One region of the Phyllobacterium sp. SL163 genome, then DNA from elsewhere that is predicted to be linked to it. Evidence: riboswitches for the same ligand, from Rfam matches in the RefSeq annotation. Region 1 holds a riboswitch; the other holds the start of a gene.
What was found. A riboswitch is a leader RNA that binds a small molecule or an ion and turns the genes downstream of it on or off. The one in region 1 is predicted to bind glycine.
Positions count from the first base shown of each region.

Region 2: linked by a shared signal. The riboswitch ahead of ACP7B1_RS00105 (D-amino acid dehydrogenase) and the one ahead of gcvT (glycine cleavage system aminomethyltransferase GcvT) in region 1 are both predicted to bind glycine.

Region 1 covers NZ_JAFCVE010000014.1:24,120-40,050, reverse strand. Annotated here, with positions in the region: gene ACP7B1_RS23935 (ABC transporter substrate-binding protein) at 1-438, opposite strand, end outside; gene ACP7B1_RS23930 (amino acid ABC transporter permease/ATP-binding protein) at 482-2,287, opposite strand; gene ACP7B1_RS23925 (GNAT family N-acetyltransferase) at 2,508-3,059, opposite strand; gene ACP7B1_RS23920 (M20 aminoacylase family protein) at 3,078-4,271, opposite strand; gene ACP7B1_RS23915 (LLM class flavin-dependent oxidoreductase) at 4,271-5,623, opposite strand; gene ACP7B1_RS23910 (LLM class flavin-dependent oxidoreductase) at 5,640-6,644, opposite strand; gene ACP7B1_RS23905 (hypothetical protein) at 6,664-6,936, shown strand; gene ACP7B1_RS23900 (adenylate/guanylate cyclase domain-containing protein) at 7,095-8,102, shown strand; glycine riboswitch at 8,232-8,328, shown strand; gene gcvT (glycine cleavage system aminomethyltransferase GcvT) at 8,479-9,582, shown strand; gene gcvH (glycine cleavage system protein GcvH) at 9,588-9,956, shown strand; gene gcvP (aminomethyl-transferring glycine dehydrogenase) at 9,967-12,765, shown strand; gene ACP7B1_RS23880 (nucleotidyltransferase domain-containing protein) at 12,806-13,870, opposite strand; gene ACP7B1_RS23875 (amidohydrolase family protein) at 14,138-15,427, shown strand; gene ACP7B1_RS23870 (MFS transporter) at 15,705-15,931, shown strand, end outside.
Region 2 covers NZ_JAFCVE010000001.1:20,896-36,826, reverse strand. Annotated here, with positions in the region: gene pgi (glucose-6-phosphate isomerase) at 1-263, shown strand, start outside; gene ACP7B1_RS00145 (succinylglutamate desuccinylase/aspartoacylase family protein) at 344-1,402, shown strand; gene ACP7B1_RS00140 (HAD family hydrolase) at 1,402-2,142, shown strand; gene ACP7B1_RS00135 (glyoxalase superfamily protein) at 2,271-2,648, shown strand; gene ACP7B1_RS00130 (LysE family translocator) at 2,770-3,405, shown strand; gene ACP7B1_RS00125 (long-chain-fatty-acid--CoA ligase) at 3,444-5,195, opposite strand; gene ACP7B1_RS00120 (Na+/H+ antiporter) at 5,803-7,434, shown strand; gene ilvD (dihydroxy-acid dehydratase) at 7,453-9,306, opposite strand; gene ACP7B1_RS00110 (Lrp/AsnC ligand binding domain-containing protein) at 9,482-9,718, opposite strand; glycine riboswitch at 9,824-9,910, shown strand; gene ACP7B1_RS00105 (D-amino acid dehydrogenase) at 10,126-11,400, shown strand; gene ACP7B1_RS00100 (autotransporter assembly complex protein TamA) at 11,750-13,636, shown strand; gene ACP7B1_RS00095 (translocation/assembly module TamB domain-containing protein) at 13,633-15,931, shown strand, end outside.

The sequences.
Region 1 (15,931 bases):
GCGATAGGTGGAGAAATCGAATTTCTCCTTGCGCTGCTCCGTGACGCCGACATTGGAAATGACGGCGTCGAATTTTCCCGATTCCAGGCCGAGCGGCCAATCCGCCCAGGCAACCGGCACCAGGTCCAGCTTCTTGCCCAGGATATCGGCAATCAGCTGGGCGAAGTCCGGATCATAGCCGACCACAGTCTTGGCATCCGTTGCGTAGGTGCTGAGCGGCGGGTGCGCGACACTGATGCCGACGGTCAGCGTATCGTCCCTGACGAATTTGAACGTCGCGGGAATCGAGGCAACGACCTTTTCGCTCTTTTCCGCCCGGATACGGCCGCTCTGGTCCGGGCTGAGATCAAAACCTTCGGCGTGAACCATGGCGAGACCGGAAACAGTGGCGATAAGCACTGCCAGAGCGAAGGAGATGTGGGATGGGCGAAAAATCATGTTGCTTTCCTTGGATATATGCATGCCGGAACCGGCGCTGGGGTTAGAGGACCTTGGCCAGAAACTCGCTGGTGCGGGCATTTCTTGGCCGGTTCAGGACCTGATCGGGTGATCCGGTCTCAACGACCTTGCCGCCGTCCATGAAGATCACCGTATCTGCTACTTCCCGGGCAAAACCGATCTCGTGGGTAACGATGATGAGGGTCGTGCCGGAGCGGGCCAGTTCCTTGATGACATCCAGCACCTCGCCGACCAATTCGGGGTCGAGTGCGGATGTCGGCTCATCAAACAGCAGCACTTTCGGCCGCAGGGCCAGCGCCCGTGCGATCGCCACGCGCTGTTGCTGCCCGCCGGAGAGCTGTCGCGGATAGGCGTCGATCTTGTCGCCAAGGCCGACGCGGGCAAGCAGTTCCCGTGCGAGGCTGATGGCTTCCGGGCGGGTCAGCTGGCCGAGCGACACCGGTGCCTCGATGATATTCTCAAGAACAGTGAGGTGTGGGAACAGGTTGAAGCTCTGGAACACCATGCCGATGTCGGCGCGGCGTTTGAGAATGTCCTTCTCCTTCAGCTCATAGAGTGTCCGGCCGCTTTTGCGATAACCGACCAGCTCGTTGTCCACGGTGATGAAACCGTCGTCGACGCGTTCCAGATGGTTGATGGTGCGCAGCAGGGTGGACTTGCCGGAGCCGGAAGGGCCGAGGATTGCGGTGACACTGCCTGCCTTGATGTCGAGCCGGATATCGTCGAGCACCTTTAGCTGGCCAAAGCTTTTCGAAACACCCTGGATTTTCACTGATCCCGGCGCCCGCCAAGTGGCGAGAGGTATGCTGCGGTCGCTGGTTTTGGCCGCGGCCGTATTTTGCAGGGCGGACACGGTTACGCTCTGCGGACGGGCAAGAATCGGGGCACCGAAGAGCCGGCGAAACAGTTTGCGGAAAATCGGGGCGGGAGGATTACGCAGGGCGCCTTTGGAGAAGTGCCGTTCGATATAGTGCTGGGCGACCGACAGCACAGTCATGATGATCAGGTACCAGACCGTTGCCACCATCAGCAGCGGGACCACTTCGAGGTTGCGGCGATAGATCACCTGAACCGTGTAGAAGAGCTCCGGCAGGGCCAGCACGTAGACCATGGATGTGCCCTTTGCCAAGCCGATGATCTCGTTGAATCCGGTGGGAAGAATGGTGCGCATGGCTTGCGGCAGGACGATGCGGAAAGCCTGCCGGCGCCGGGGCAGGCCGAGCGCGGCCGCGGCTTCAAGCTGGCCTTGGTCGACGGACAGGATACCCCCGCGGATGATTTCAGAGGAGAAGGCTGCCTGATTGAGGCTGAGACCGATGAGCGCCGCTGCAAAAGGGCTGAGGATCGAGATGGTTGGATATTCGGCAAAGAGAATATCCGTGTAGGGCACGCCAATGCGCACCGTCGCATAGAGATAGCCGAGATTGTTGAGGATCAGGAGCAGCACGATCAGCGGAATCGAGCGCAGAAGCCAGATATAGGCCCAGGACAGACCCGACAGGAGGGGCGATTTCGACACACGGGCCAATGCAAGCGCTGTTCCCAGCGCGAAGCCGAGAATGGTTGCGAGTACGGTCAGCAGGAGCGTGCGCGCCAGGCCAGCCAATACGGGAGCCGAGAAGAACCATTCGGCAAAAACGTTCCATCCCCATTTCGGATTGGTCAGAATGGATTGAAGCGTGACAGCAATGATCAGAGCGGCAAACAATGTTCCGAAGAAACGCGCCGGGTATTTCGCTTTCACAATCCTGTAGTGGGTGTAATCCTCAGTTGTGGCGGCGGGCGGCTGGATGGAATGCGTAGCCGAATAGTCTGCTGTAATCGCCATGCTTGCAAATTCCCCTGTGCAACACTTTTCAGTCGAGCGAGTCCGTATCGGAAAATCTTCTGCGGGCTCGTATTTTACTCGACTGATTTAGTAGTGTTTAAGCGAAACAGTCAAAGACGACGGACTGCGAAATCAAAGGGGTTAGAGAAGCATTGTTGCAAAGAACCGGGTTTATTGAGCATGAAATCCCACGGTCCGGGCAATCATGATGCCGGTGAAGTCACCCGGCCTGACGCAGAAGGTTACAGTCTGACGAAACAGAAGCGGGAACCTTGGACAACTGTGCTGCCAATGCACTGATATCCTTCTCGAAGGGCAGGTGCCGATAGACTTCCGGATCGGCATTGACATCGAAAAGAGCGGTATATCCAGAACGCAGATACAGTTCCTTTGCCTCGGGCTGGCGGAAGCCGGTGGTCAGGTAAATCCGCGTGTAGCCCTGGCGCGCAGCCTGTTCTTCAAGTTCGGTCACAACCTTGCGTGCAAGGCCCTGCTGGCGCAAATCCGCGTGGGTCCAGATACGTTTGAGTTCGGCCGTCTGCTCGTCATAGCGTTTGAACGCGCCGCCGCCGATGGTTTGCCCGTCGCGGATCAGGAGCAGAAAGGCACCGTCCGGCGCGGCGAAAAGCTCGGCTGGGTAGCGACTCAATTCGTTGCGCGCCGGTTCACCATAAAAGTTGCCATAGCGCGTTTCGTATTCGATGATCAGCGCGTCGATCAACGGTTGTGAGCGTTCGTCGTTCGGTGTCGTGTAAACAAAAACATCAGTCATGGTTGTCTCGCGTTCTTGTCAGATGGGCCTGTCGGAGGGATTCCTGGCGAGATAGGTTTCGGTCAGCTTCACCCAGTAACGGGCGGCTGACGGCAGTATCTCGTCGTTGAAATTGTAGAGCGGACTGTGCAGCGGAGCGCTGTCGCCATTGCCGAGGAAAAGGTAGCTTCCCGGTGTTTCCTGCAGCATGAAGGCAAAATCCTCACTGGCGGAAATCGGCCGGAAATCCTTCTCGATCCGCGCGTCGCCGAAGTGTTCAAGCGCCACGTTTCTGGCGAACGCCGTTTCATCGGCATGGTTGACCAGCACAGGATAGCCGCTGGGATAGGCCACCTCAGCGATAGCGCCATAACTTTCGGCCTGCGCTTTCGCCAGCGTGGTGAGGCGGGACTTGATGGCCTCCCGCACCTCCTTGCGGAAAGTGCGCACCGTCAGCTCCAGCTCGACACTATCGGGAATGACATTGGGAGCGATGCCTGCGTGGATGGTGCCGACCGTAATCACCGCGGCGTCGAGCGGATCGATATTGCGGGCGACAATGCTTTGCAGCGCCATGATGAAAGAGGCGCTGGCGACGACGGGATCAACGGTTTCCTGCGGGCGGGCGCCGTGACCGCCTTTGCCGATGATCCGTACGGTGACCTTGTCGACCGAGGCCATGGCAGGGCCGGCGATGAACCCGAACTGGCCCGTTGGAACACCTGGCCAGTTGTGCAACCCGAAGACAGCGTCGCAGGGAAAGCGTTCGAACAGGCCATCGCGAACCATGCTGCGGGCCCCGGCGCCGCCTTCCTCGGCTGGCTGGAAGATGACGTGGAGGGTGCCGGAGAAGTCACGCGTTTCGGCGAGATAGCGGGCGCTGGTCAGAAGAATGGTGGTGTGCCCGTCATGGCCGCAGGCATGCATTTTTCCGGGTATGGTGCTGGCATAGGGCAGCCCCGTCGCTTCGACGATCGGCAGGGCATCCATATCCGCGCGAATGCCAAGCCGCTTGGGGCCGTTGCCGTTTTGCAGAGCTCCGACGACACCGGTTTTGCCGATGCCCTCGGTGACCTGATAGCCCCAGTCGCGCAACCGGCCGGCAACGAGCGCGCTGGTGCGGTGCTCATTGTAACCCAGTTCGGGATTCTGGTGCAGGTCGTGGCGAAGAGCGACCATCTCATCGAGATAGCTGCTGATTCTTTCCACAACCGGATCCGCCTGCCGGCCCATCAGAGTGCCGTCTCTTTGATGGGTTCCTTCGTGGCCTGATGGGCTTTGGTGTAGCGGCTTTCGCGGAAGGGCAGGCCGATGTTTTCGCGCAATGTCGCCCCGGGAAGCACCCTGTTGTGATAGCCGCGCTCCTCGAGCAGCGGCAGCACGTCACGCGTAAAGTCCTCGAGCCCTTCGGTCAGGATCTGGAAGCCGAGAATGAACCCGTCGGCCGCTTCGGTCTCGACCCAGCGGATGAGTTCGTCGGCGATCTTCTGCGGTGTGCCGGTGAAGGCATTGCGCGGCGTTGTGACTTCCAGCGCAACCTCACGCAAGGTCTGGCCCTTTTCCCTGGCGTTGCGCTTGATGCGGTCCGTCGTGGAGCGAAAATTGTTCTTGCCGATATCGCCGAGTTCCGGGAACGGCGCGTCAATGGAATAGGCGCTGAAATCGTGATGGTCGAAGAAGCGCCCGAGATAGGCAAGTGCTTCGCCAACGGTCACCAGATCGCGGATGATGCGGTACTTTGCCTCCGCTTCCTCCTCCGTTGCACCGACGATGGGCGCGATGCCGGGGAAAATCAGGACATCGCCCGGCTTGCGACCGTGCGCGACCGCACTTTGCTTAACCCGGCGATAGAAGGCTTGCGCCTCCTCGATCGGCACGTGGTTGGTGAACACGCCGTCCGCATGTTTGCCGGCGAGGTCGATGCCGTCGTCGGACGATCCGGCCTGGAAAATGACCGGCTGTCCCTGTTCGGAACGGCTGATATTCAGTGGGCCCTCCGAGTTGAAGAACCGGCCATGGTGGTTCAGGCGATGCAGCTTGGTCTTGTCGAAGAACTGGCCTGTTTCGCGGTTGCGGACAAAGGCGTCGTCATCCCATGAGTCCCACAAGCCCTTGACCACTTCGAGATGTTCGTCCGCAATCTCATAGCGCAGGGCATGGTCGGGATGGTCGCGGCCGTAATTCTTGGCCGAGCCTTCAAGCGGCGATGTCACGGCGTTCCAGCCGGCGCGGCCGTTGCTGATCTTGTCGATCGAGCCGAACTGCCGGGCAACGGTGAACGGATCGCTGTAGGAGGTCGAGACTGTGCCGACGAGACCGAGTTTCGAGGTTGTCGCGGCCAGTGCGGACAAAATGGCAATCGGTTCGAAACGGTTGAGAAAATGCGGGATGGATTTTTCGTTGATGTAGAGCCCGTCAGCGACGAAGGCAAAGGCAATGCCTGCCTCTTCGGCCTTGCGGGCATTGCGGACAAAGAATTCGAAATTGACGCTGGCATCAACAGGCGAACTCGGGTGTTTCCAGGAATTCATGTGGCCGCCGGCACCCTGCAGCATCACACCGAATGGAATGGGTCGCTTGGACATTATTTAATCTCCTTGATCATGCGGCAGCGGCGAATTGCGCCTGAGCCAGAAGTTCGATGGATCTGAGGCGCTTCGTAGCGTCATTGATGGGGGTGTCGATGATGAATTCGCCGATGCCGTAGCGGTCATGCAGCCGGTCGAGTTGGTCTGAAACCGTGCGGGCCGCGCCGCGCAGGACATTGGGCGTCTTCTTCTCGATCCTGTAATTGGCAGCCCCTGCCTGGCGTGCATATTCTTCGGCCTGTTCCACGCTGCCGACGGTGACGCTCTGGCCATTGTCCACATGCACCTTGAAATGCTGGATATTGCCGGCCAGCCGGTCAGCCTCCGCATCCGTCTCGGCTGCCACGATCCCCACGGCAAGGAGAGGCGCACGGCCGGGTGCTGCCTTCCGGTATGCCTCCAGTGTCTGCTGCAGGATCGTTTCGTCGCCGTTGAGGTGGCTGGCGAAGACAAAATCCCAACCCTCGGACGCGGCAAGCAGTGCGCTGTCGACACTGGCGCCAAGCAGGAAGCGGTTGGCAGCGACGGCAGGACGCGGTGTTGCCTGAACGCCGGCAAGCGGGTCATCCGCAGGCAACCCTTTGTCGAGAAAGGCGCTGAGCTGGGCGAGCTGGGCGGAAAAATCCTGCGTCTGCTTCCGCGGGACAACGCCCTGCAGGGCGCGCGTCGAAAACGGCAGTCCGCCGGGAGCCTTGCCCACGCCGAGATCGACGCGGCCGGGTCCCAGTGCAGCCAGGAGATTGAAATTTTCGGCCACCTTGTAGGGGCTGTAGTGCTGCAGCATGACCCCGCCGGAGCCCACGCGGATGCGCGCCGTATTGGCCAGCAGAAAGGCGATCAGCACTTCCGGTGACGAGCTTGCCAATGTCGGTGCATCATGGTGTTCGGCCACCCAGAACCGGTGGAAACCCCACTGTTCCGCCTGGCGGGCCAGCGCGACTGTCCGCTTCAGCGCCGTGCTGGCCGTTTCGCCATCGTGGATCGGACTTTTATCGAGCAAACTCAGTGCGTAGCCCATGTTAGGGTATAGCCTCCATGTGATTGAAGCCACGCGTCGCCAGAGGCAGCGCGAACTCGGTTTTCAGAGGCAGTCAGATTTTATCGGATTTCGAGACCCGTCAAAGAACGCTTTGCTAAAAATCAGCGGGCAAACTGTATTAATATTCCCCTCGCTGACGGCGTGGATTAACCTGGTGGCTTGGATGCAGGGCACGAGATTTATCGCTGATCTCCTGTTCAACGATGGTCATTTTCCAACAATCTGGAGCCTTAAATTGACCGCATCCGATGGACAATTTGCACGGCAGTGAGTCTGATGGGATGATCCTTGGTGTAATTCTCCAGATGGATATCGCGAGATCGCGGATATCTGTTGGTTGGATAATATTGTTCGGCGCATAAATGAAATCACGGAGGGACGCGGCCTTGAAGCCAGCCCTGAAGGTTTGAAATGGATCGGAACGGAAATATGCGCAGAAATTCGGTGGGATTGTGGGTATTTCTTCTCGGCGCAGTCGCGGCAAGCGGCTATCTCTATAGTTGGCTGGTCTATAGGCAGGGATATTTTTTAGGGGCCGTGTTTGCCCTTTCCATCTGTGTGCCGATCCTGGCGTTCGAACGCGGCCTCATCTTTCCGAAATTGCGTGCCTGGATCAACACATTGCCGACTGCGGGGTTTCTCGTCGCCGCATTGATAGCCGATTATGTGCTGATCAGCATCGGCAATGCCGTTTGCGGGATAACGCTGTGGAGCTTCGGCTGGATTGATGGGCCTTTCTGGCGCGCGGCAACGCTGTCACCACAGGTGCTGCTCTACACGCTTGCCGTCTTGACGGTCATGATTTTCATCCTGCGGGTGCGCGATCTTCTCGGCCGCGACATTTTTGCCAGCCTTCTGATGAGCCGGTACCGCCAGCCTGTGGCCGAAGAGCGGGTGTTTCTTTTCATCGATCTTGTCGGGTCGACGTCGTTTGCCGAAGAACATGGCGATCTGCGGGCCCAGCAGTTTCTCGGCGCGCTCTTTGCCGCCTTTGCCGAACCTGTCCGGCGTCACGGCGGAGCCATTGACGATTATGTCGGGGATGCGGCCATCATCACATGGCCCATTGAGCGCGGCATCAAGGATGCGAGTTGCGCGCGCTGTGTCTTCGATATTCTGGACAGTATCGAAAAGAATGCAAATCAATGGCTTGAGCGATTCGGAAGGGTGCCGCGCCTGCGTGCGGCCCTGCATGGCGGCCCGATCATCACAGCCGAGATCGGGGTGGATCATCACAAGATCACCTATTTCGGCGATACGGTGAACACCACGGCGCGGCTCGAAAGCCTCTGCCGCACATTGGCCACGCCGGTTTTGATCTCCAGCGAATTGGCGCAGAGGATGAGTTTCTCCAATGAAATCAAGGCAAATTACCTTGGAATGCATGGCGTCAAGGGCAGGGGGCAGGCGCTCGGGGTGATGGCCCTGACCCGCTGACATCGGGCGCTCCCTGTCGAAGTATCCTCATTCAGACAATTTCTGTCCACAAAGCGGCAAATCGGCCATTTGCACGATGACAGGCAGAGGCCGTTGCGCTATGGTCCAGCCTGTCGAGGGCTTCGGCCCTGTCAGTTTGCGGGAGAGTGTCGTGCATGGAAATGTGCAGGCCACCGAAGGGGAAATCGCCCGAAATCTCTCAGGTACCAGGAACCGCAAACCGGGAAGGCAACTCTGGAAAGTCGGGGGAAACTCCGCGCCGAAGGTGTAAGTTCAGTCAGGGGTCCTGATTGAGCGAGTCTCTCAGGCTTCCGACAGAGGGGCAAAGAAATGTTCCGTCGTGTGGCGGAGGTCTTTGCACGTCTCTGGAGTAAAAATGGGCACTGAAGATAATCTGAAACAATTGCCGCTTGACGATCTGCACAAGGCCGCCAATGCGCGCTTTGGCGGTTTTGCCGGCTGGTCGATGCCGATCACCTATCCGCTCGGTGTGATGAAGGAACACCTTCACACGCGCGAGAAGGCCGGGCTTTTCGACATTTCGCATATGCAGCTCTTTGATGTGGCCGGGCCACAGTCCGCGGCACTCTTGTCACGCGCATGCCCGCTTGATGCGTCTGCGCTTCAGACGGGTCAGTCGAAATATACCTTCTTTCTCAATGACAAGGCAGGCATCCTCGATGACCTGATCGTGACGCGTCTCGGCGACGAGCATTTCATGGTCGTTGCCAATGCCGGAAATGCCGCGGCTGACGAAGCGCATCTGCGCGGTGTCGCCAAGGATTTCGACTGCAAGATCGACGCGCTGGATCGTGTGTTCCTGGCCGTCCAGGGGCCGCAGGCCGTGAATGTGTTGCGCGATGCCGGTATTGCCGGGACTGATCTTGCTTTCATGAACGGATTTGAGCCGAAGCCGGGCTGGTTCATGAGCCGCTCCGGCTACACCGGCGAGGACGGTTTTGAGATCGGCCTGCCGGAAGCCGATGCCCGCGTGCTTGTCGAAAAGCTTTTCGCCGACGAGCGTGTCGCCTGGATCGGGCTTGCTGCCCGCGACAGTCTGCGCCTTGAAGCGGGTCTGTGCCTGCACGGCCATGACATAACGCCGGACTATGATCCGGTGGATGCCGGACTGCTCTGGGCCATTGCCAAGCCGGTGCGCGAGACAGCGGGCTTTATCGGTGCTGCAGCCCTTCTCGCCAAAATCGCAACAGGATCCACCTGGAAGCGCGTCGGCCTGAAGCCCGATGGCCGGCAGCCGGTGCGCGCCGATGCCGAACTCTTTGATGCCGATGGCAACAGGGTTGGATTGGTCACCTCAGGCGGTTTTGGACCATCGGCCGGTTTTCCCGTTGCCATGGGGTACGTCAGCAAAGAGCTGTCCGCGCTGGGCTCCAAGGTTTTCGCCGAGGTGCGGGGCAACCGCGTCCCGGTCGATATTCATTCACTTCCCTTCACTCCACATCGCTACCACAAAGGATAATTGAGATGGCAGCCACTTACTTTACCGAAGATCACGAATGGGTCCGCGTCGAGAATGACATCGCGACGGTCGGCATCACCGATCACGCGCAGGATCAGCTCGGCGATCTGGTTTTTGTCCAGTTGCCGGATGTCGGTCAGTCCTTGTCCAAAGGCGATGCCACGGTTGTCGTTGAATCCGTCAAGGCGGCATCGGACGTCTATGCGCCGCTGGACGGTGAAGTGACGGAAGTGAACGAAGCAACTGCAAGCGATCCGTCGCTGGTCAACTCGGCCGCCGCAAGCGACGGCTGGCTATGGAAGATGAAGCTGTCCAATCCGGATCAGCTGACCGGCCTTCTCGACGAGGCAGGCTACAAAGCAATCATTGGCTGAAGGCATGATGATGAAAGACACCATATTCCCGTTCGCTGACCGCCATATCGGTCCGAGCATACAAGGCTCCCGCGCTATGCTGGCGGCTCTTGGCATTCCGTCGCTGGAAACTTTGATTGCGCAGGCTGTGCCAAAATCCATCCGGCTTGAACGGCCGCTTGACATTCCTGCAGCCGTCAATGAGTCGGAAGCTTTGGCCGAGCTTGCCGCTAAGATGAGCCAGAACAAGACTCACAAGAGCTTTATCGGTCAGGGTTATCACGGCACCCATGTACCCGCCGTTATCCTGCGCAATCTGTTTGAAAATCCGGCTTGGTATACTGCCTATACACCGTATCAGTCGGAAATCAGCCAGGGTCGCCTGGAACTCCTGTTCCACTTCCAGACGCTGGTGACGGAACTGACCGGTTTGCCCGTTGCATCCGCTTCGCTTCTGGATGAGGCGACGGCCGTTGCGGAAGCCGTCGGCATCGCCTATCGCCATCATCGCGAGAAGCGCACCCGCATTGTGATCGCCGGTGCCCTGCACCCGCAGACCGTCGATGTGGTCAAGACCCGCGCCGAGCCGCTGGGCATGACCGTGGATGAAGGCGAGATCGATGCCAGCGTTGCAGCGATCATCGTTCCATGGCCGGACACATTCGGTGTCTATGGTGACCATGCTTCGGTCATTCAGGCGGCCAAGGCCGCTGGTGTGCTGGTGATCGCCGTGGCGGATCCGCTGGCCCTGACAATCACCGCTCCGCCTGCCAAGGCCGGTGTCGATATTGCTGCCGGTTCCATGCAGCGCTTTGGTGTGCCGATCGGTTATGGCGGCCCGCATGCCGCTTACCTTGCCGTCAGCGAAACGCTGACCCGGCTTATTCCCGGCCGTCTTGTCGGTCAGTCCGTCGACAGCAAGGGGCGGGCCGGCTATCGCCTTGCCCTGCAGACGCGCGAGCAGCATATCCGCCGCGACAAGGCGACGTCCAACATCTGCACCGCGCAGGCACTGCTGGCCAATATGGCGGTGTCCTATGCCATCTGGCATGGTCCGCAGGGGCTTCAGGCCATCGCCCGCCGCGTGCATGCCCAGGCGGCCCGTTTGGCCGCTGCGCTGACAGGGGCGGGCCTTTCCATCGCCGGATCGCATTTCTTCGATACGGTTACGGTCACTGTTCCCGGCAAAGCCGCCTCCATTGCAGCGGAGGCTGAAAGCGGCGGACGTCTGCTGCGCATTGTCGATCAGGACCGCCTCGGCATCACGGTGGATGAAACGACATCGGAAGATGACCTGAAGGCTCTCTCTGCGCTTTTCGGTGCCGATCTGCCTGCGGAAGCAAAGGCAACATTGCCCGGCGAAAGGCAGGCCGAGGGTTTCATGACCCAGGCCGTTTTCCATCAGCAGCGCTCGGAAACCGAGATGATGCGTTTCCTGCGCCGTCTGGCGGACAAGGACCTGGCGCTCGACCGGGCCATGATCCCGCTCGGCTCGTGCACGATGAAGCTCAACGCTGCCGCCGAAATGCTGCCGGTCAGCTGGAACAGCGTTGCCAATGTGCATCCATTTGCTCCTGCCGACCATGCGCTTGGCTACAAGGCGATGACGGACGATCTGGAAGCATGGTTGTCCGAGATCACCGGCTTCGATGCGGTTTCATTGCAGCCCAATGCCGGCAGCCAGGGTGAATATGCCGGTCTCCTGGCCATTCGCCGTTATCATCTGGATCGGGGCGATGCGCATCGTGATATCTGCCTCATCCCGGAATCGGCGCATGGCACCAATCCGGCCAGTGCCCATATGGCGGGCATGCGGGTGGTGGTTGTGGCATGTGAAGAGGCTGGCGATATCGATCTTGAGGACCTCAAGGCAAAAGCCGACCAGCACAGCGCCAATCTTGCGGCGCTGATGATCACCTACCCATCGACCCATGGTGTGTTCGAAGAAGGTGTCAAGGATATCTGCGCGGTCATTCACCAGCATGGCGGCCAGGTCTATTTCGATGGCGCCAACCTCAATGCGCTGGTCGGGCTTGCCCGTCCCGGCGATATCGGTGCCGACGTCTGCCATATGAACCTGCACAAGACCTTCTGCATTCCCCATGGCGGCGGCGGGCCGGGTGTTGGTCCGATCGGCGTGAAGAAGCATCTTGCGCCATTCCTGCCCGGCCACGTGGCCAAGGGATCGCAGCACGCGGTTTCAGCGGCTCCGTTCGGCAGCGCATCCATTCTCCCCATCACGTGGATGTATATCCGTATGATGGGCGGGGTGGGCCTCAAGCGTGCAACCGAGATGGCTATTCTCAACGCCAACTACATTGCGGAGCGGCTGAAGGGCCACTATCCCGTGCTGTTCACGGGACAGAACGGCCGCGTGGCGCATGAGTGTATTCTCGATACCCGCGTGCTGAAGGACAGTGCCGGGATCAGCGTCGAGGATATCGCCAAGCGCCTCATCGATTACGGCTTCCACGCCCCGACCATGTCCTGGCCGATTGCCGGTACGCTGATGGTCGAGCCGACGGAATCGGAATCCAAGCGCGAGATCGACCGCTTCTGTGATGCAATGATCCTCATTGCCGGGGAAGCGGAGAAGGTTGCCAGTGGCGTCTGGCCGCGTGACGACAACCCGCTCGTCAATGCACCGCACCCATCCGGTGATGTGCTGGCCGATGACTGGTCGCATCCTTACACCCGTAGGGAAGCCAGCCTGCCGGCAGGCGAGAGCGAAGAGAACCCGAAATACTGGCCGCCGGTGTCGCGCATCGATAACGTCGCCGGGGATCGCAATCTCGTCTGCGCCTGCCCGCCCATGCAGGCCTACAGCTAAAATAGAGCGCCCCTTCCGGATCATCCGGGAGGGGCTTTTTTTACCAGTTCGGCGTCAAGCTCAGAGCTTCGCCGACATCACCATCGGGCGTCGGCTCAAGTTCCGGTGCCAGTTGCCGCAACGCCAGGGGGAGCGCCTGCAGGTCCTTCGCCTCGAAGGACAGGTGCGGCAGTCTTGCCCGGATCAGCCCGGCAACGGTTTTTGCCTGCAGTTCATCGCGTATACGTTTGGCGGCATCGCGGTCGCTGCGGCGCGACAACCACAGTTTGTGCAAGGCAAAGGCACGCGGATCGGGGCAGGTATAGTCCAGCGGATAGCCTTTTTCATCGATGACGACGGTCGAGGTTTTCGGACTGTTAACCAGCCATGTCAGGCCTTCGATCTCGATTGCCTGCAGGTCCTCATCATCGGTGCTGAAGCGCGCTTTCTCCCGCGTCGACATGCGGTCCTTTGGCGTTGGCTTGATCAGGTCGACGAGAAAGCCGTCGCGATTGGCGGCGCGATACCCATTTCTCGCCAGCGGTGCAAAGGAATGATCGATTTTTTGCAAAAGCCCGATCAAACCCTTGTGGGAAAAATCCTTGCTGATCAGCCGCAGGCTGAACCGGGAGTCGAACAGCAGGTCAACATCCTGGGTCGATAAGAGCCCGCCGGTAATCTGGACACCGGCCATGCGTTCATAGGCAAAGAGCGCATTTGTGCCGACGACATCGACCGCCGTGCCGATCAATCCGGATTTTCCGAGCGCGCGGATGATGCGTGCTGTCAGAAGCGGCACCCGGCCCAAAGCCATGGCACGGTTGACGGGGGCGAGCTCATCCAACCGTCTTGCCAGGCGGGAAACACGGGTCTTGGCGCTTTCACGCCCCGTATGAAACTGCCCGAAGATCACTTCCGTTTCGGGGGAGCGGGGCCCAAGGGATTTCCAGATGCCCTGTGTCTTCTTGTAAAGATAATCCTTGTCGTTCGTGCTTTTCTTCCACGACATTGATCCGGAAAAACGCTGTTCATACTCCTTCAGACTGGTCCGGTAGACATCGTAGGCCTGTTCCGTATCAATGAGCTGGCGTATTTGATCTGAAGATAATTCTCTGAATTTGCTCATTTTATCCCCAAATCTTGCATTGTTGGCAGTGGAAGGGATAATACACCGGTAAAACTAAATTAGAAAGTTGATATTCAAAGGATTATCCCTATTATATAATTTTTCCATTAGAATAGGGATAATCCGTTGTCCTTCAATAACTAACGTGAGTTGAATGCGCCTGTGTCAATCGCAGTTTCCTGCAGTGCTGTTTACCCGTTGCAGCTATCCGGTGTTTGCCTGTTAATGTAGAGACAGTGCAACCGGCAAAGCAGTCAAAGAGGTTCCATGTTCGATCTGAAAGTTACCAACGCAACCTTGCCTGACGGCCGTACAGGTCTCGATATCGGTGTGCAATCCGGCCGCATTGTTGCGGTTGGCGTCAATCTCGGCGGGGAGGCGGGGGAGACGATCGATGCCGGCGGTCTTCTGGTTTCGCCTCCCTTTGTCGATAGTCACTTTCATATGGATGCAACGCTGTCGCTCGGTCAACCGCGCCTCAATGAAAGCGGGTTGCTGCTCGATGGAATCCAGATATGGGGTGAATTGAAACCGCTTCTCACCCATGAAGCTGTGATCGAGCGGGCCCTGCGCTATTGCGATCTGGCGGTCACACAGGGGCTGCTGGCGATCCGGACCCATGTGGATATCTGCGACGAGCGCCTGCTGGGCGTTGAAGCGCTGCTCGACGTCAAAAGACAGGTTGCACCCTATATCGACCTGCAACTGGTGGCTTTCCCGCAGGACGGTTATTACCGCTATCCGGGTGCCATCGACCTGCTCAAACGGGCGCTTGATCTCGGCGTCGATGTGGTTGGCGGTATTCCGCATTTCGAGCGCACCATGGCCGATGGCGCAGCGAGTGTCAAAGCCCTCTGCGAGATTGCGGCGGATCGCGGCCTGATGATCGATCTGCACTGTGACGAGACCGATGATCCGATGTCACGGCATATCGAAATACTGGCCTATGAAACACGGCGCCTCGGTCTTGGCGGCCGCTCGACGGGGTCGCATCTGACCTCGATGCATTCGATGGACAATTACTACGTCAGCAAGCTTTTGCCGTTGATTGCAGAGGCCGGCGTGGCGGCGATTGCCAATCCGCTGATCAATATCGGCATCCAGGGTCGTCACGACACCTATCCGAAGCGTCGGGGCATGACCCGGGTGCCGGAGCTTCTGGCCCATGGCGTTACCGTTGCCTTCGGCCACGATTGCGTGATGGACCCCTGGTATTCACTCGGCCAGGCTGACATGCTTGACGTTGCCAGCATGGGTCTACACGTGGCGCAGATGACGAGCCGCAGCGCCATGCGCCAATGTTTTGCCGCGGTTACCACCGAGCCTGCCAGGATACTCAATTTGAACGGTTATGGTCTTGATGTGGGTTGCAAGGCAGACATGGTGCTGCTGCAGGCTGCCGATGCAATCGAAGCAATCCGCCTCAAGGCAACGCGGCTTGCCGTCATCAAGGCAGGCAAGGTCATTGCGCGCACGCCGAAACGGATCAGCACACTCGCTTTGGACCGGCGTCCCGCTATGGTTGATCCCGCAAGCTACGCGCCCTTCATTCACTAAGGATGATGTGAGTTCCATAAGACAGATTATGCGATTTTGATCGGCAACCTGGGTGGGTTCTATTTCGAAGTGCACCGTCGTTCAGGCTTGTTTCCAAAATACGCGCTCTGTTTCGGACGATTATTTTGTACCAGGTACAATGAATCACGAGATTGTATATGGATATCGCATAATCGCGGGTTTATGTCGGTGGTCGTTTCCCCACGGCCAGCCGCCGTTTGCAAATCCGCGACATTTTCTTTCCGATGTGTACGCGCTACCGAGAGCGAACCCGACCATGTCGGACCAAATCAGTCAGGCCTCCCAGGCCCGGCCACGAACGATCAAAACGCCTGACAACAAAACAACGGGTCCGAACTTCCGCACCATAGCGCTTATCATTGCCAGCGCCATGTTCATGGAACAGCTCGACGCGACGGTGCTGGCAACGGCGTTGCCGACCATGGCACGCGATTTTGGCGTTCAGCCACCTGCCATGAGCCTGGCGCTCACCTCCTATCTCCT
Region 2 (15,931 bases), on a different contig from region 1:
AAGGCAACCGGCCATCGATCACCATCGTCTATGACAAACTCGATCCGTTCTCCTTGGGACGCCTGATCGCGCTTTACGAGCATCGCGTTTTCGTCGAGGCCCAGCTTTTCGGCATCAATGCCTTCGATCAATGGGGTGTCGAGCTCGGCAAGGAACTGGCGACCGAGCTTCTGCCGATCATCTCCGGAGCGGCAAAACCAACGGACAAGGACGCATCCACGCAAGGTCTTGTCGCGCACTTGAGGAAGCGTCGCGGCAAATAGGCTATAGTGGCCCGATAACAAACAGAATGGGTATCCGGCCTCTGCTCCAGGGCCGGAAGTGAGGAACTGGAAAAGCATTGATGAAGACGGAAACGATCCAGCTGGCCGGCGATGTGCCGGGCAATCATATCGAACTGCGTGTGCTGCGTTTTGCCGGCAAGGATGAAAAGGCGGTCAGTGCCTATCTGCAATCGTCGCTCCATGGTTCGGAACTGCCCGGACAGGCGGCGCTGCATTTCCTCATCCCCATGCTGGAAAAAGCCGGCAGGGAAGGCCGCATCGCCGGTAACATTACCGTTGTCCCGCAGGCCAATCCGGTTGGTTCCGCTCAGTGGTTGTCGCATCAGCATCTCGGCCGTTTCGAATTCTTCTCCAGCGGCAATTTCAACCGCTCTTTTCCTTTGCTCGATACGTTCGATACATCGGGCCTGGTTCCGATCGATGGTCCGAAATCCCTGGCTGAACGGCTGAAGGCGCAATTGCTGCGCCTCGCTTTGCCGCACGACATCGTGCTCGATCTGCACTGCGATGACGAGAGTGAAAACTACCTCTACATCCATCAGGCATTCCTGCCGGAGATGTACGATCTGGCTGCGGCGCTCGGATCAACGGCGATCCTGTCCTGGAACAGCACTGCCGATGCGGCCTTTGAGGAAGCCTGCGCCCATCCGGTATTGCAGCTGCCGGAAGCCAAACGTGACATGAAGCGGCGCGCTGTTACGACAGTCGAGTTCCGCGGATTGAACGATGTCGATATTGCAACAGGCAAGGCGGATGCGGAAGGCCTCTACCGGTTCCTGGTGCATCGCGGTGTTATCACCGACCCCGCTGTCACGCTGACGGTTGATTTCAAGGGCCCGGTTACGCCACTCGAGAATGTCGAAATGGTGCGTGCGCCGCAGGGCGGCATGATCCTGTTCCATGTGAACATTGGCGACGAGGTCGCGGCAGGCGCAAAACTCGTCACGGTGGTCACCGTTCCCGGCGACCCCTCCGGCGATATCACGCTGACGGCGCCGCAGGCGGGCCGTATTCTCACGCGGCGCAGCCATCGTTACACCCGCCGGGGCGACGACCTTCTCAAGCTCCTGGGTTCCAAGCGCTCCGATCAGGCGCGGCCGGGCTCGCTGGAAGCATGATGCCCCGCACGCATCCTTCGGAAATCCGTGCCATCCTGTTTGACAAGGACGGTACGCTGGTCGATTTCAACCGGACGTGGTTCGGCATCACGATGGAACTGGCGCACAAGGCGGCGGATGGCGATGTGGATCGCGCCCGCGCGCTTGTCGAAGCGGGCGGCTATGACTGGGAGATGGAACGGTTCCGCGGCGGCTCGGTTGTCGCCGCCGGAACGATCAATGACATTGTCGATCTCTGGCATCCGGAACTGACGCTGGAGGAAAAGCGCGAGCGTATCCGCAGCTACGATGATTATACGGTGCGCGAAGGGTCGCGCCGGGCCGTCGGCATCGACGGATTGCGCGAAACGCTGGAGCGGCTGGCCGCGCAGGGGTTCGTCCTTGGCATCGCCACCAATGATTCGGAAGCCGGTGCGCGCGCAACCGCCGAGGCTTTGGGATTGACCGCATTGTTTTCAGTGATCATCGGTTATGATTCCGTCGCACGGGCCAAACCCCACGCCGACCAGCTCGAGCTGTTTGCGGCCAAGACCGGTATTCCGGCCAGCGCCATCGCCATGGTCGGCGATAACGGCCACGATCTGGAAATGGCCCATGCGGCCGGCGCAGGATTGGCTGTCGGCGTTCTCTCCGGCAACAGCACGCTGGATGATCTGGCATCGCTGAGCGACGCCATTCTGGGCTCGATCGCCGATCTGCCGGATTTCCTGGCGGGACGCGCGAAAGCTTTGCGGACTTGATGGAGACAACACCTCTCGCTATAGAAATCCGGTGGGCACCGTCTCATGATCTGATCGACAAAAGCAGCAGCTCCAACCGGCACCGTCCGGGAAAGCCTGCCTGAGCTTTCAAGCCATGAGGTTATGACATGAACGATAGTCCCGCCCGCTCCATCCATTTCGGACGGATAGCAGCCATGCTGCCGGTTGCGGATATGCAGCGCGCCCATGATTTCTACACGGGCGTTCTCGGCTTTTCCAGAACCTTCCAGAATGGTGATCCCGTCGGGTTCATGATTTTGAAACGCGACAATGCCGAACTGCACCTGACATTGCAGAAAGGCCACAAGGCAGCGCCCTTCAATGTCATCCATATGATGGTGGACAATGTCGATGCCCTGCATGCGATCTGCCGGGCACAAGGTCTGCGCATCATCAAGGGTTTGAAGGACAAGGAGTATGGCCTCAGGGCCTTCGTCTTCGAGGATTTCGACGGCAACCGCATTGATGTCGGCCAGCCGCTTTAATCTCCGGCTGCCCTGTCCTTCCCCGTGAAGGACAGGGACGCGCGCCCGCTTGACCGGCTTCGTGCCATGGGTAATGTCAGCGGCAGGGATGTCCGTAATCTGGCGCCAAGAGGGGATGAACATGACCGCAACAACGCTTCTGGCCTTTGCTCTCGTTGCTTTCGTCGGCATAGCCACGCCGGGGCCGACGGTTCTTCTGGCTTTGACCAATGGCTCGCGCTTCGGTGTCCGCCGCGCCCTGGCGGGGATGGCGGGTGCGGTCATTTCCGATTTCGTCCTGATCGGCTCCGTTGCCCTTGGCCTTGGCGCCTTGCTTGCAGCCTCGGAGTTCTGGTTCTCGGTGGTCAAATGGCTCGGTGCCGGTTATCTCGCCTTTCTCGGCCTCATGCTTCTGCGCTCGAAGGGAACACTTGACCTGTCGCTGCGCACAGCCACGCACGAGCCACCGGCAACCACCCGCGCCATCTTTCTCAAGAGCTTCCTTGTTGCGGTGACCAACCCCAAGGGCTACCTGTTCTTTTCGGCCTTCCTGCCGCAATTCATCGCGCCCGATATGCCGCAAATCCCGCAATATGCTGTGCTGGCGGTGATTTTCGCCACGCTCGATTTTGCAATCATGTTCGGGTATGCCCTGCTCGGTTCGCAGGCGGTCCGCGTCCTGAAGAAATCAGGCGCGCTGTGGCTCGACCGCATCTGCGGCGGTGCATTGCTCGCGCTTGCCGGTTCGCTCGCGCTCTACCGGCGTGCCAGCGTCTGAAAAGAAGAAAGCCGCCTCGGGGACGGCTTTCTCGGATGTCAGCCGCGCAACTCGCGCCGCAGGATTTTGCCGACATTGCTTTTCGGCAGTTCGTCGCGAAATTCGACCGTTCGGGGGCGCTTGTAGTTGGTCAGCCGCTCGGCGCAGAATGCCTTGACCGCCTCTTCCGTGAGCAGGGGATCCTTGCGCACGATGAAGAGCTTGACCACCTCGCCGGAGTGCTCGTTGGGAACGCCGATTGCCGCCGCCTCGCGCACACCAGGATGTTCCATGGCGACTTCTTCGATCTCGTTGGGATAGACATTGAAGCCGGACACCAGGATCATGTCCTTCTTGCGGTCGACAATCTTGGTGTAGCCGCGCTCATCCATATAGCCCATGTCGCCGGAGCGGAAGAAGCCGTCCGCTGTCATGACCTTGGCTGTCTCGTCCGGACGGTTCCAGTATCCGGCCATGACCTGCGGCCCGCGAATGCAGATTTCGCCGACTTCCAGCAATGGCAGTTCCTTGCCGTCATCATCGCGAATGGAGAAGTCGGTCGATGGCAGCGGCGTGCCGATCGTGCCGGAGAATTCCGTGGCATCCAGGCGGTTGGCCGAGGCAACCGGCGATGTCTCGGAAAGGCCGAACCCTTCGGTGATCAGGCCGCGCGTCACCTCGAACCAGCGATCGGCGACCGGTCTTTGCACGGCCATGCCGCCACCCAGTGTCAGGATCAGGTTACGGAAGTCGAGCTTGCGGAAATCCTCGTTGTTGAGCAGTCCGTTGAAAAGCGTGTTGAGACCCGGGAAGACGTGGATCGGCACTTTCTGCAATTCCTTGACGAAGGCGGGAATGTCGCGCGGATTGGGGATCAGCACATTGTTGCCGCCGAGCTCCATGCTGATCATCGCATTCACGGTGAGGCCGAAAATATGATAGAGCGGCAAGGCGCAAATGAACGTCAGATTGTCCGGACGGCCCTTCTTGCGGAAGCCGACCTCCACCCACAGGCGCATCTGCGTGACATTGGCCACGATGTTGCTGTGCATCAGCACGGCGCCCTTGGAAACCCCTGTCGTACCGCCGGTATATTGCAGGAAGGCGATATCGTCCCGCTTGACCTCGACCGGCTTCAGCGTGAGCGCAGCCCCTTGCGCCAGCGCTGTTTTGAACGGTGTATGACCAGGGAGGGACCAGGCCGGCACCATTTTCTTGACGCGGCGCACGACCAGATTGACGATATGGCCCTTGAGACCCAGCATGTCGCCCATGGTCGCAACGACGACATGTTTGACCGGCGTCGCCGTCAGGACCTTTTGCAGCGTCGTGGCAAAGTTTTCCAGAATGATGATCGCTTTCGCACCGCTGTCCTTGAGCTGATGTTCAAGCTCGCGCGGCGTGTAGAGCGGATTGATATTGACCACAGTCAGGCCCGCCCGCAGAATCGCGGCGATGGCCACCGGATATTGCAGGATGTTCGGCATCATCACCGCGACCCGGTCGCCCTTGACCAGCCGGCGTGACTGGAGCCACGCCGCGAATGCCTGTGACTTGCGATCCATTTCCGCATAAGTCATCACCTTGCCCATGCAGGTAAAGGCCGGCCGGTTGGCGTATTTCTTGTAGGCGGTGGCAAAAAGCGCGTTGATATTCTCGTAGGGCAGCGGTCCGATCTCGGCGGGAACGCCTTCCGGATAGGATTTGACCCACAGTTTCGGCTCGGGCATTTGGGCGAGGGACGCCGCCTTTGCCGTTGCTGCCTCGGCGGCTGGCGCCGCCGCTTTGGCTTTGGCTGCGGGCTTCTTTATCGCAGGTGTCTTGGCGGGAGTTTTCACCGCCGCTTTTTCCGGTGCTGCACTGTTTGCTTTGGCAGCGGCTTTGGATTTTGCCGCAATCTTGGCTTCGCTCGCAACCGGCGCTGTGGTTTTCGCGGCAGGTTTTGTTGCCGTTCTTGCAGCCTTGGCAGCCGTCTTTACCACAGCGGGTTTCGCCGCACTGGCGGCTTTCGTTGTCTTGACCTCACCGGCTGGTTTGTTCGCGGCGGCTTTGGCAGTCGTGGCGGCGGGTTTCGCCGTTTTGGCTGGCGCTGCCTTTGCAGTGGCGCGCTTGGCTGTCACGGATGTTTTTACCGGCGTTGTCTGTTTTGCCACATTAACCTCCCCTGATGGTTTCCTTGTAGCTGGCCCACGGTCCTCCAACCCTAAACATGCTACTCAACAATTCTATCTATGGCGATAGGCGGTGCGCTTGCAAGTATTACATTGACGTAAACGTAAAATTGATTGTCGCGGAATTGTCGTGCTTTGCCGCCAATTCACCCAATCGGCACGATCTGGGCGCAAAGTTGCCAAGGTTCGCCTCGACAAAGCACCGGCCTTTCCTTCATCCTGCACCGACAATCAAAATGGATTCGCCGTGGAAACAATCACCATCGTCTTGCTGATGCTTCTGGCCGTTGTGGTCAGTGACTCCATCGTGCGCGTGCTGCCTCTGGCCGTACCGCTGCCGCTGGTGCAGATCGGGCTTGGCGCTGCGATTGCCTCGGTTACCAGCATCCGCGTGCAGCTCGATCCCAACATTTTCTTCCTGCTGTTTCTGCCGCCGCTGTTGTTTCTCGATGGCTGGCGCATCCCCAAGGAGGGTCTCTTCCGGGACAAGGGCATCATTCTGGAGATGGCGCTCGGCCTTGTCATCTTCACGGTGATCGGTGTCGGCTTCTTCGTGCACTGGATGATCCCCTCGGTACCCCTGCCGGTGGCTTTCGCGCTGGCGGCCATCGTCTCGCCGACCGATCCGATCGCCGTTTCCGCCATTGCGGCGCGCGTGCCGATTCCCTCGCGCATGATGCATATTCTCGAAGGGGAATCCCTGCTCAACGATGCGTCCGGCCTCGTCTGCATGCGTTTTGCCGTGGCCGCGATGCTGACCGGCAGCTTCTCGATCACCGAGGCGTTCTTTACGTTCCTCTGGCTTGCTTTTGCCGGCATTGCCATCGGTATCGGCGTGACCATTGGCGTCACGCGCGGCAAGGCATTCCTCGCCCGCAAGCTCGGCGAGGAGAGCGGCTCGCAGATTCTCATCAGCCTGCTCATCCCCTTCGGCGCATACCTGCTGGCCGAACATGTGCATGCCTCGGGCATCCTTGCCGCCGTAGCCGCCGGTATCACCATGAGCTATGCCGAGAACACGGCCCAGTCCATGGCGCTGACCCGCGTGCGCCGCACCGCGGTGTGGGATACGGCGCAGTTCGCCGCCAATGGCGCCATCTTCGTTCTGCTCGGCGAACAGCTGCCCGGCATTTTCTCCGGTGCCGTCGAGAATGTGCGGCACGGCGAGACCAGCCCCTGGTGGCTGTTGGTCTATGTCGTGGTCATTTATGCCGCTCTGGCTGCCCTGCGCTTTCTCTGGGTCTGGGTGTCGTGGCGCGTAACCATGGCGCAGCGCCGCAGGCAGGGTGAGGCCGTGGTCAAGCCAAGCTGGCAGCTGATTGCCGCCATGTCGTTTGCCGGCGTTCGCGGTGCCATCACCCTTGCGGGTATCCTGACACTGCCGCTGTTCCTTTACGACGGCTCGCTGTTTCCGGCCCGCGATCTCGTCATTTTCCTCGCCACCGGTGTGATCATCCTGTCGCTGGTCATGGCCAGCGTCAGCCTGCCGCGCCTGCTGCGCAACATCGACCTGCCCATCGAGGATTCAAACCAGCGCGAAGAGGATTATGCCCGTATCGCTGCCGCGGAAGCCGCAATTATGGCGATCGAACGGGCCCAGCACAGCCTGGCATCGGGTCGCGCTGACGCCGATATCTATACGGATGTCGCCAACCACATCATGGAGCTTTACCGCAAGCGTATTGACGGGCGCATGCAGCTCGGGGAAGAGCGCGAAGAGGTGGCGCGAAGCGAGGAGATCGAGAAGCTGCTGCGCATCACCGCGCTTCGGGCGGAACGGCAGGAAATTCACCGCCTGGTTCGGGCAAGGCGGCTTGAAAGCAGCATTGCCACAAAAATGGTGCGGGATATCGACCTACTGGAAGCCCGCTTCCAGTAGGTATCCGTTGAACCCCGATCAGTTCCAGTCCTCGGGAATCTGGCGCACGGCACCCCGGGCAGCACTGGTTGCCATGGCGCCATAGGCGCGCAGAGCCGTGGTGATCTTGCGCTTGCGCTTTTCTTCCGGCTTCCAAGCAGCGGTGCCCTTGGCTTCCATTTTTGCGCGGCGTTCGGCCAGGATGGCATCGTCGACGGCCAGATGAATCCCGCGGTTCGGAATGTCGATATCGATAATATCGCCATCCTCAACCAGACCAATCAGGCCGCCTTCCGCCGCTTCCGGTGAAACGTGGCCGATGGAAAGGCCGGATGAACCGCCGGAGAACCGGCCATCGGTGATCAGTGCGCAGGCCTTGCCGAGACCCTTCGATTTCAGATAGCTGGTCGGATAGAGCATTTCCTGCATGCCCGGTCCGCCGCGTGGTCCTTCGTAGCGGATCAGCACGATGTCGCCCGGTTTGATGCCGCCATTGAGAATGCCGAGAACAGCACTGTCCTGGCTTTCGAAAATGCGGGCGGGACCGGAGAATTTCAGGATCGAGTCGTCAACACCGGCGGTTTTGACGATGCAGCCGTCTTCCGCCAGATTGCCGTAGAGCACGGCCAGACCACCATCCCTGGAATAGGCGTGTTCAAGATTGCGGATGACACCCTTTTCGCGGTCAAGATCGACATCGGCAAAGCGGCGTTCCTGACTGAAGGCGACCTGTGTGGGGACGCCGCCCGGTGCCGCCTTGAAGAAATCATGCACGGAAGGGTTCTTGCTGCGCACCACATCCCAGCGGTCGAGCGCCGCGCCGAGATTGGCTGCGTGTACGGAATAGACGGATGTATCAAGCAAACCGGCGCGGTCGAGTTCGCCGAGAATACCCATGACACCGCCCGCGTGGTGCACATCTTCCATGTGCACATTGGCAACGGCCGGTGCCACCTTGCACAGGACGGGAACGCGGCGGGACAGGCGGTCGATATCGCTCATGGTGAAGTCGACTTCGCCTTCATGCGCAGCGGCCAGCAGATGCAGCACGGTGTTTGTCGAGCCGCCCATGGCGATATCGAGGGTCATGGCGTTTTCGAAGGCGGCAAACGAAGCGATGGAGCGCGGCAGAACCGTTTCATCGTCCTGTTCGTAATAGCGGCGGGCGAGATCGACCACGAGATGACCGGCCTCGACAAAGAGGCGGCGGCGGTCCGCATGGGTGGCGAGCGTCGAACCGTTGCCCGGCAGGGAAAGGCCGAGTGCCTCGGTCAGGCAGTTCATGGAATTGGCGGTGAACATGCCGGAGCAGGAACCACAGGTCGGGCAGGCCGAGCGCTCGATGGCCTTCACTTCCTCGTCGGAAATGCGGTCGTCAGCGGCCGCAACCATGGCATCGACCAGGTCGAGCTTCTTTTCCTTGTCTTCCCAGACGACTTTGCCCGCTTCCATCGGTCCGCCGGAGACAAAAACGACGGGGATGTTGAGGCGCAGCGCTGCCATCAGCATGCCGGGCGTGATCTTGTCGCAGTTGGAAATGCAGACCATGGCATCCGCACAGTGGGCGTTGACCATATATTCGACGCTGTCGGCGATGATTTCACGCGACGGCAGGGAATAAAGCATGCCGTCGTGACCCATGGCGATGCCGTCATCCACGGCAATCGTGTTGAATTCCTTGGCGACGCCGCCGGCGCTTTCGATCTCGCGCGCCACGAGCTGGCCGAGATCCTTCAGGTGGACGTGGCCGGGCACGAACTGGGTGAACGAGTTCACCACGGCGATGATCGGCTTGCCGAAATCCTCGTCTTTCATGCCGGTCGCGCGCCAGAGCCCGCGGGCTCCTGCCATGTTGCGGCCATGTGTGGTTGTGCGTGAACGATAAGGAGGCATTGTCGAAAATCCTGCTGATGACGGGCGAGGGAGCATCTCTTACAGAAAAAGTGCTTCCATGGCAAAAGAATGGAATTTTATTGCCTTGAAGGGGCGTGTTTCATTGCATTGATTACATAAGGCAGATACCGGGCGCATGAAACGGGACGTAATGTCTCGCCCCGCCGAGGGCCTGTCAGAACGCGGTGAAGGTCAGCGTTGTCAGCGATCGCGCAATGCCTGATATATCGAGCACGTTGGTGTTAATGAATTTGCCGATATCCTGATCTTCCGGAATGTAGATCTTGGCCAGAAGGTCGAACTCGCCGCTGGTCGAATAAAGCTCCGAGACGATTTCACGCTCGAACAGGGTTTTTGCAACTTCGTATGTCTTGCCGGGTGCGCATTGCAGTTGCAGAAAGACAGGCTTCATAAATTCCTCCGGAAGGCTGGGCGATTTTCAGTCAGCATAATTGCTGCGACGCTTCTTAGCCAGTTGTTCTCGTCTCGCAACTGCGATATATATCCCCGCGTTCGCACAGACTATCTGGGAGAGACCGGTAAAACCGGCGCCGATGGAGCAACCGCCCCGGAAACTCTCAGGCAAAAGGACCAGAATAGTCTAGAACATCTGGAGAGAGGTATGGCTTGAACAGTCGTACCCACCGAAGGAGAAAGCCCTGCCCGGTTGCATGACCGGAAAAAGGCGCCGACGACACGGATGACAAACATCCGGCGGGCGCTCAAAGGGCCAAGCTCTCAGGTTCCGTGACAGATGGGGTTTCGTGCCGTTGTCAACGGCGAAACTGAAACCATGTGTTGCTTGAGGCCCGTTTTATCATGACCCATATCGCCATTATCGGCGCCGGTATCACCGGCGTGACGACTGCCTATGCGCTTGCCCGCCAGGGCTATTCCGTCACCGTGTTCGACCGCAACCGCTATGCGGCCATGGAAACATCCTTCGCCAATGGCGGTCAGCTCTCCGCATCCAATGCGGAGGTGTGGAACAGCTGGTCCACGGTGCTTAAAGGCATGAAGTGGATGCTGCGCAAGGATGCGCCGCTGCTGATGAACCCGAAACCCTCCTGGCACAAATATTCCTGGATGGCGGAATTCGTCATGAACATCCCGCACTACGAAGAAAATACCATCGCCACCACCAGGCTCGCCATTGAAGCGCGCAAGCGCATGTTCGAAATCGCTGCGGATGAAAAGATCGATTTCGACCTGGAAAAGCGCGGGATCCTGCATATTTACCGCTCGAAATATGGTTATGACCACGCCGTCAAGGTCAACAGACTGCTGGAGGCCGGCGGTCTCGATCGCCGCGCCGTCACCAACGAGGAAATCCGCAGCATCGAACCGGCCCTGAACGGTTCCTTCTATGGCGGGTTCTTCACGCCATCCGATTCGACCGGCGATATCCACAAATTCACCCGCGGCCTTGCCGCTGCTGCCATCCGCTATGGCGTGCGCTTCATTGGCGACGCTGATGTGGCGGAGTTGAAGCATGGCACCGGTGGCGTTGTGGTTGCATGGAACAGGGCCTCCGTTGCCGATGCTAAGGCGGAGACGGAGCGTTTTGACGCCATCGTCATCTGCGCCGGCATTGCCAGCCGCAAATTTGCCGCCCAGCTCGGCGACCGCGTCAATATCTATCCGGTCAAGGGATACTCGATCACCGTCAATCTGGACGATGCCGGGAGCCAGGAGTCGGCGCCATGGGTGAGCCTGCTCGACGATGATGCAAAGATCGTCACAAGCCGTCTTGGGGCGGGGCGCCTGCGTGTAGCCGGTACAGCCGAATACAATGGCGAGAACCGCGACATTCGCCACGACCGGGTCAAGCCGCTGGTCGACTGGAGCCGCGACCTGTTCCCGGGCATGGACACGTCCAATGTGGTGCCGTGGGCCGGCCTGCGCCCGATGATGCCGAACATGCTGCCGCGTGTCGGTGCAGGCAGGCGGCCCGGTGTGTTCTACAACACCGGCCATGGTCATCTCGGATGGACGCTTTCTGCCGCGACGGCTGAAATCGTCGCCGGGCACATCAGCGCCGCCATGCCCGTCAATGCCAGCCCGCAGGATGGCTGGCTCGCCGCAGCAGAATAAACCGGTCAAGAGTGCCAGCCGCTCCGGGCAGCCCTTTGCCTTCAAGTGGTCTGGAAGCGAACTATTGCGCGCGGCACATAAAAAGTGATTGGCGTTTAAATGCGCTTGTATCGCGGTTTTGTGGCGATATGGCCACTAATGCCGGGTTGCATGGCCGATCAGGTGCCATTGCGGGTTGGCCAGCTTTTCCCGGCATGTTATCGTTTTCTTAAGCTCGAAGGGCGAATTTTATCAATTGCAGGCAGCGTGCGCACGGTTCCTGCAGTGTATCCTTGTGTTTATTGATGTGTAGGGAATTTGCTGGTTGATGGACTTGAAGCGCCCACAGGCCAGTTGTTTCGGTGCCGCATTGCTGGCCCTTACGGCCCTTGTCTCGCCTGCCCAGGCCTTTGATCTTTTCGGCGTTCATCTCTGGGGTGCCAAGAAGGAGGACGATGCGGATTCGGTCATCGCCGATCCGCAGAGATACACGGTTGAAACCGCTGCTTCGACAAGCGATGAAACCAAGGCGCTCGTGGAGGGCGCATCGAGCCTGTTTGCCGACAAGGACAAGCCTGCCTCCGGTGCGGCGGGACTGCTCGCCAAGGCGCGCGGAGACTACCGCCGCATCCTTGGTGCGCTCTATGCGGACGGCCGCTATGGCGGCACCATCAGCATTCAGGTCGACGGCAAGGAGGCGAGCGATATTCCGCCGGATGCCGTGCTGTCCAAGCCGGCCAAGGTGGTCATTTCAGTCGATCCCGGATCGCAATTCTTGTTTGCGTCGGCCCGGGTCAAGAACATGGCGCCGCCGACGCTCGACCCGAAAGACTTTGTCGAAAGCCCGGAGAAGCAGGGCTACATCGCTGGCGAGATCGCCCGCTCGACAGCCATCGTCAAAGCTGAGCGGCTGGTGGTCGATGCCTGGCGCCAGCAGGGGCATCCAAAAGCCAGGATTGTCAGCCGTGAAGTCATCGCCGACCACGAGACCAACCGGGTTGACGCGACCATCGATGCCGATCCCGGTGCCAAGGCTGGTTTTGGACCGGTGCAGGTCAAGGGCACCGAGCGCATGGACCCGGAATTCGTGGCGTTCATCACCGGCCTGCAGCCGGGACAGGAATACGATCCCGACGAAATCGAGAGAGCCAAGAAACGACTGTCGCGCCTTGAAGTCTTCCGCTCCGCGCGGATCGAGGAAGGCGATGCAATTGATAGCAACGGCCTGCTGCCGATCACCGTGGCGGTGCAGGAACAGAAGTTGCGCCGCTTCGGCGTTGGCGGCAGTTATTCGACGCTGGACGGTCTCGGTCTTGAGACATACTGGCTGCACCGCAACCTCTTCGGCCGGGCGGAACGGCTGCGCATTGACGCCAAGATCGGCGGCATCGGCAGTCAGTCCTACGATCCCTCGGAATACAGCTATCTGCTGGGTGCAAGTTTCACCAAGCCTGGCGTTTATACGCCTGATACCGATTTCATCGCCTCGCTGATTGGCGAGCGCAAGGTGCTCGATGCCTACACGCAGACGTCGATTACGGCCGATGCCGGGTTCACCCAGATTTTCTCCGATGAGCTCTCGGGCAGGCTTACGGCCAATGTTTCCAAATCGCAGTTCAAGGACGATTTCTTCGGCACGCGCGATTTTCTCACCGTCGGTCTGCTGGGCGGCCTCACCTATGACAGCCGCAACAGCAAGGTCGATCCGGCGCGCGGCTATTTTCTGGAAGGGTTGCTGTCGCCATTCTACGAGATCGACCATGGCAACTTCGCCACCAAATTCACGGCGGAGGGCCGCACCTATTTCGGCTTCGGCAAGGACGACCGGTTCGTGCTCGCCAGCCGCCTGAAACTCGGCACGATTGTCGGCGCAGAAATTGCCGAACTGCCTTCGGACCAGTTGTTCTTTGCCGGTGGCGGCGGTTCGGTGCGCGGCTACGCCTATCGCAACATCGGCGTCAATGTCGAGCGCAACGGCACAAGCTATGTGATCGGCGGGCGGTCACTGGTCGAGGGATCCGTGGAGGCGCGCGCCAAGATCACGAACACCATCGGTGCCGTCGGCTTTGTCGATGCGGGCTATGTGGGTGAAGAGTCTTTCCCCGATTTTGCCCAGCAGTTGCGTGTGGGCGTTGGTGCCGGCATTCGTTACAATACGGGCCTTGGCCCGATCCGCCTCGATGTGGCCATGCCGCTCGACCGGCGGACAAACGACCCGAGTTTTGCATTCTACGTTGGTATAGGACAGGCGTTTTGACCCGGATTTTCGCAGTCATATTCCTTCTGCTTTTTGCAGCACCGGCTTTGGCGCAGGATAGCGCCGAGGCGGAAAAGTCCTATTTCCTCAGCTTCGTCGAGGAACAGCTGTCGACGCCCAATCGCCAGATTTCCATTTCCGACATTCAGGGCGTGCTGTCATCGGAAGCCAATATCGGCAGCATCACCATTGCCGACCGTGAAGGAATCTGGCTGCGCATTACCAATGCGAAAATTGTCTGGAGCCGTCTGGCGTTGCTGCGCGGGCGTCTGGATATCAACAGCCTCGGCGCGGAGCGCATCGATGTCATCCGCAAGCCGCTGCCGGACACCAGCAGCCTTCCTTCACCCGAAGCCAAGGGTTTCAGCCTGCCGGAGTTGCCGCTTGCAGTCATCCTGCAGGATTTGCAGGTAGGACGCATTGCCTTCGGCGACAGTATTTTCGGGTTGAAGTCGGAAATCTCTCTGGCCGGTAGCCTGACGCTCGATGGCGGCTCCCTGGATTCGAACCTCAAGGTGCAGCGCCTTGACGGCCCGGGCGGTACCTTTGCGATCAAGGCGGCCTACGCCAAGGAAAGCCAGAAGCTCGACCTGGATCTGTCGCTCAATGAACCGCAGAACGGTATTGCCGCCAATCTTCTCAATATTGAAGGCAGGCCGCCGGTTGCGCTTTCGCTGAAGGGATCGGGCCCGCTCAGCGATATTGCCTTGCAGTTGACGCTCGATGCCGCGGGCAAGCGCGTTCTCACCGGCAGCACGCAGATCAACCGTCAGGGCGAGGGACTTGCGTTCAAGACAACCGTCGATGGCGCGATCGCCATGCTGGTTCCGCCGCTCTTCCGGGATTTCTTCGGCAACGATACCGCGCTGGCGGTCAATGGCGTGGTGCGCGATGCTGGTGGTGTTTCGCTTGACCGGTTGAACATCAAGAGCGCTGCCCTTGCGGTCGATGCGACAGCCGATACAACCAACGATGGATTTTTGCGCCGCCTGAAGGTGGATGCCTCGATTGCCGATCCCAGCGGCAAGAAGGTCATTTTGCCGGTTGCGGGCGGCCAGACAACCGTCGACAAGGCTGTGCTGGCGGTTGCGTTCGGGGCAAGTGCCGGCAATGACTGGTCGAGCACGCTTGACGTCACCAACCTCACCACCAACAATTTTGCCGCCAAAACGGTCAATCTCGTTGCCAAAGGCCTGGCGGAAAATCTCGACAACCCGGCCGCCCGTTCCTTGAGCTATGATGTGAACGGCAATGTCTCCGGCATCACGGCCAAGCGCGCCGATATCGCCAAGGCACTGGGCGACCTGATCCAGCTGAAGATCAACGGCGACTGGAAGGCCGGTACGCCGGTCAATCTCAAACAGGCGCTGGTTGCCGCCAACGGCTTCAGCACGGCGCTGGCCGGTACCATCGACAAGTTCATCTATAACGGCGATATCCTGGTCAAGGCGTCGAGCATCGCACCGTTTTCCGAACTTGCCGGACGCGATCTCGCCGGCGCGCTCGATCTGAAGGCCAATGGTGCTGTCGAAGCGCTGACCGGTGGCTTCAATCTGATGCTGGATGGCCATGCAACCGGCATGACGCTTGGCATTGATGCGGCGGATCGCGTGCTTGAGGGCGAAACCCGTATCACCGGCGGGCTTGCGCGCGGCGAAGCGGGTCTGAGCGCCAGGAATTTCCGGGTCGAAAACCCGCAGACGCTGGTGACTGCCAATGGCACCTTTGCCACGGGCGCTGCCAATTTCGATTTCGGTCTCGATCTCACCAACCTCGCGCTCCTGTCGGAAAAGACCAGCGGCGCGCTCAAGGTCAAGGGCAGCGCGCGCGGCAGTGAGGGCATCATAGCTCTTGCCTTCAATGCCGGGGTTCCGGATGGCAAACTTTCCGGGCGCAAGCTCAGCGAAGGCGCGTTCTCCTTCAACGGACTTCTGCTCAAGGACGCGCTGGACGGCAAGGTATCCGGTCTGGCGTTCCTCGACGGCGTGCGGGCCGATCTTGCCACGGAACTTGCCCTGCACAAGGACGAAAAACGCCTGAGCAATATCCAGTTCATTGCCGGCGGCACGCGGCTGCGCGGTGATGTCACCCAGGACAAGAAGGGGCTGCTTCAGGGCAACCTGACCCTCGCGTCCAGCGATGTGTCGACGGCCGCAGCCCTGTTCCTCGTGGAGGCGACCGGCAAGGCGAACGCCGCCATTGCGCTGAGCCATGATGAGGAGAGCCAGAACATCGACATCAAGGGCGATATTGACGGGCTGAAGGCCAACAATGTCATCGTCGGCAAGGCGGCGA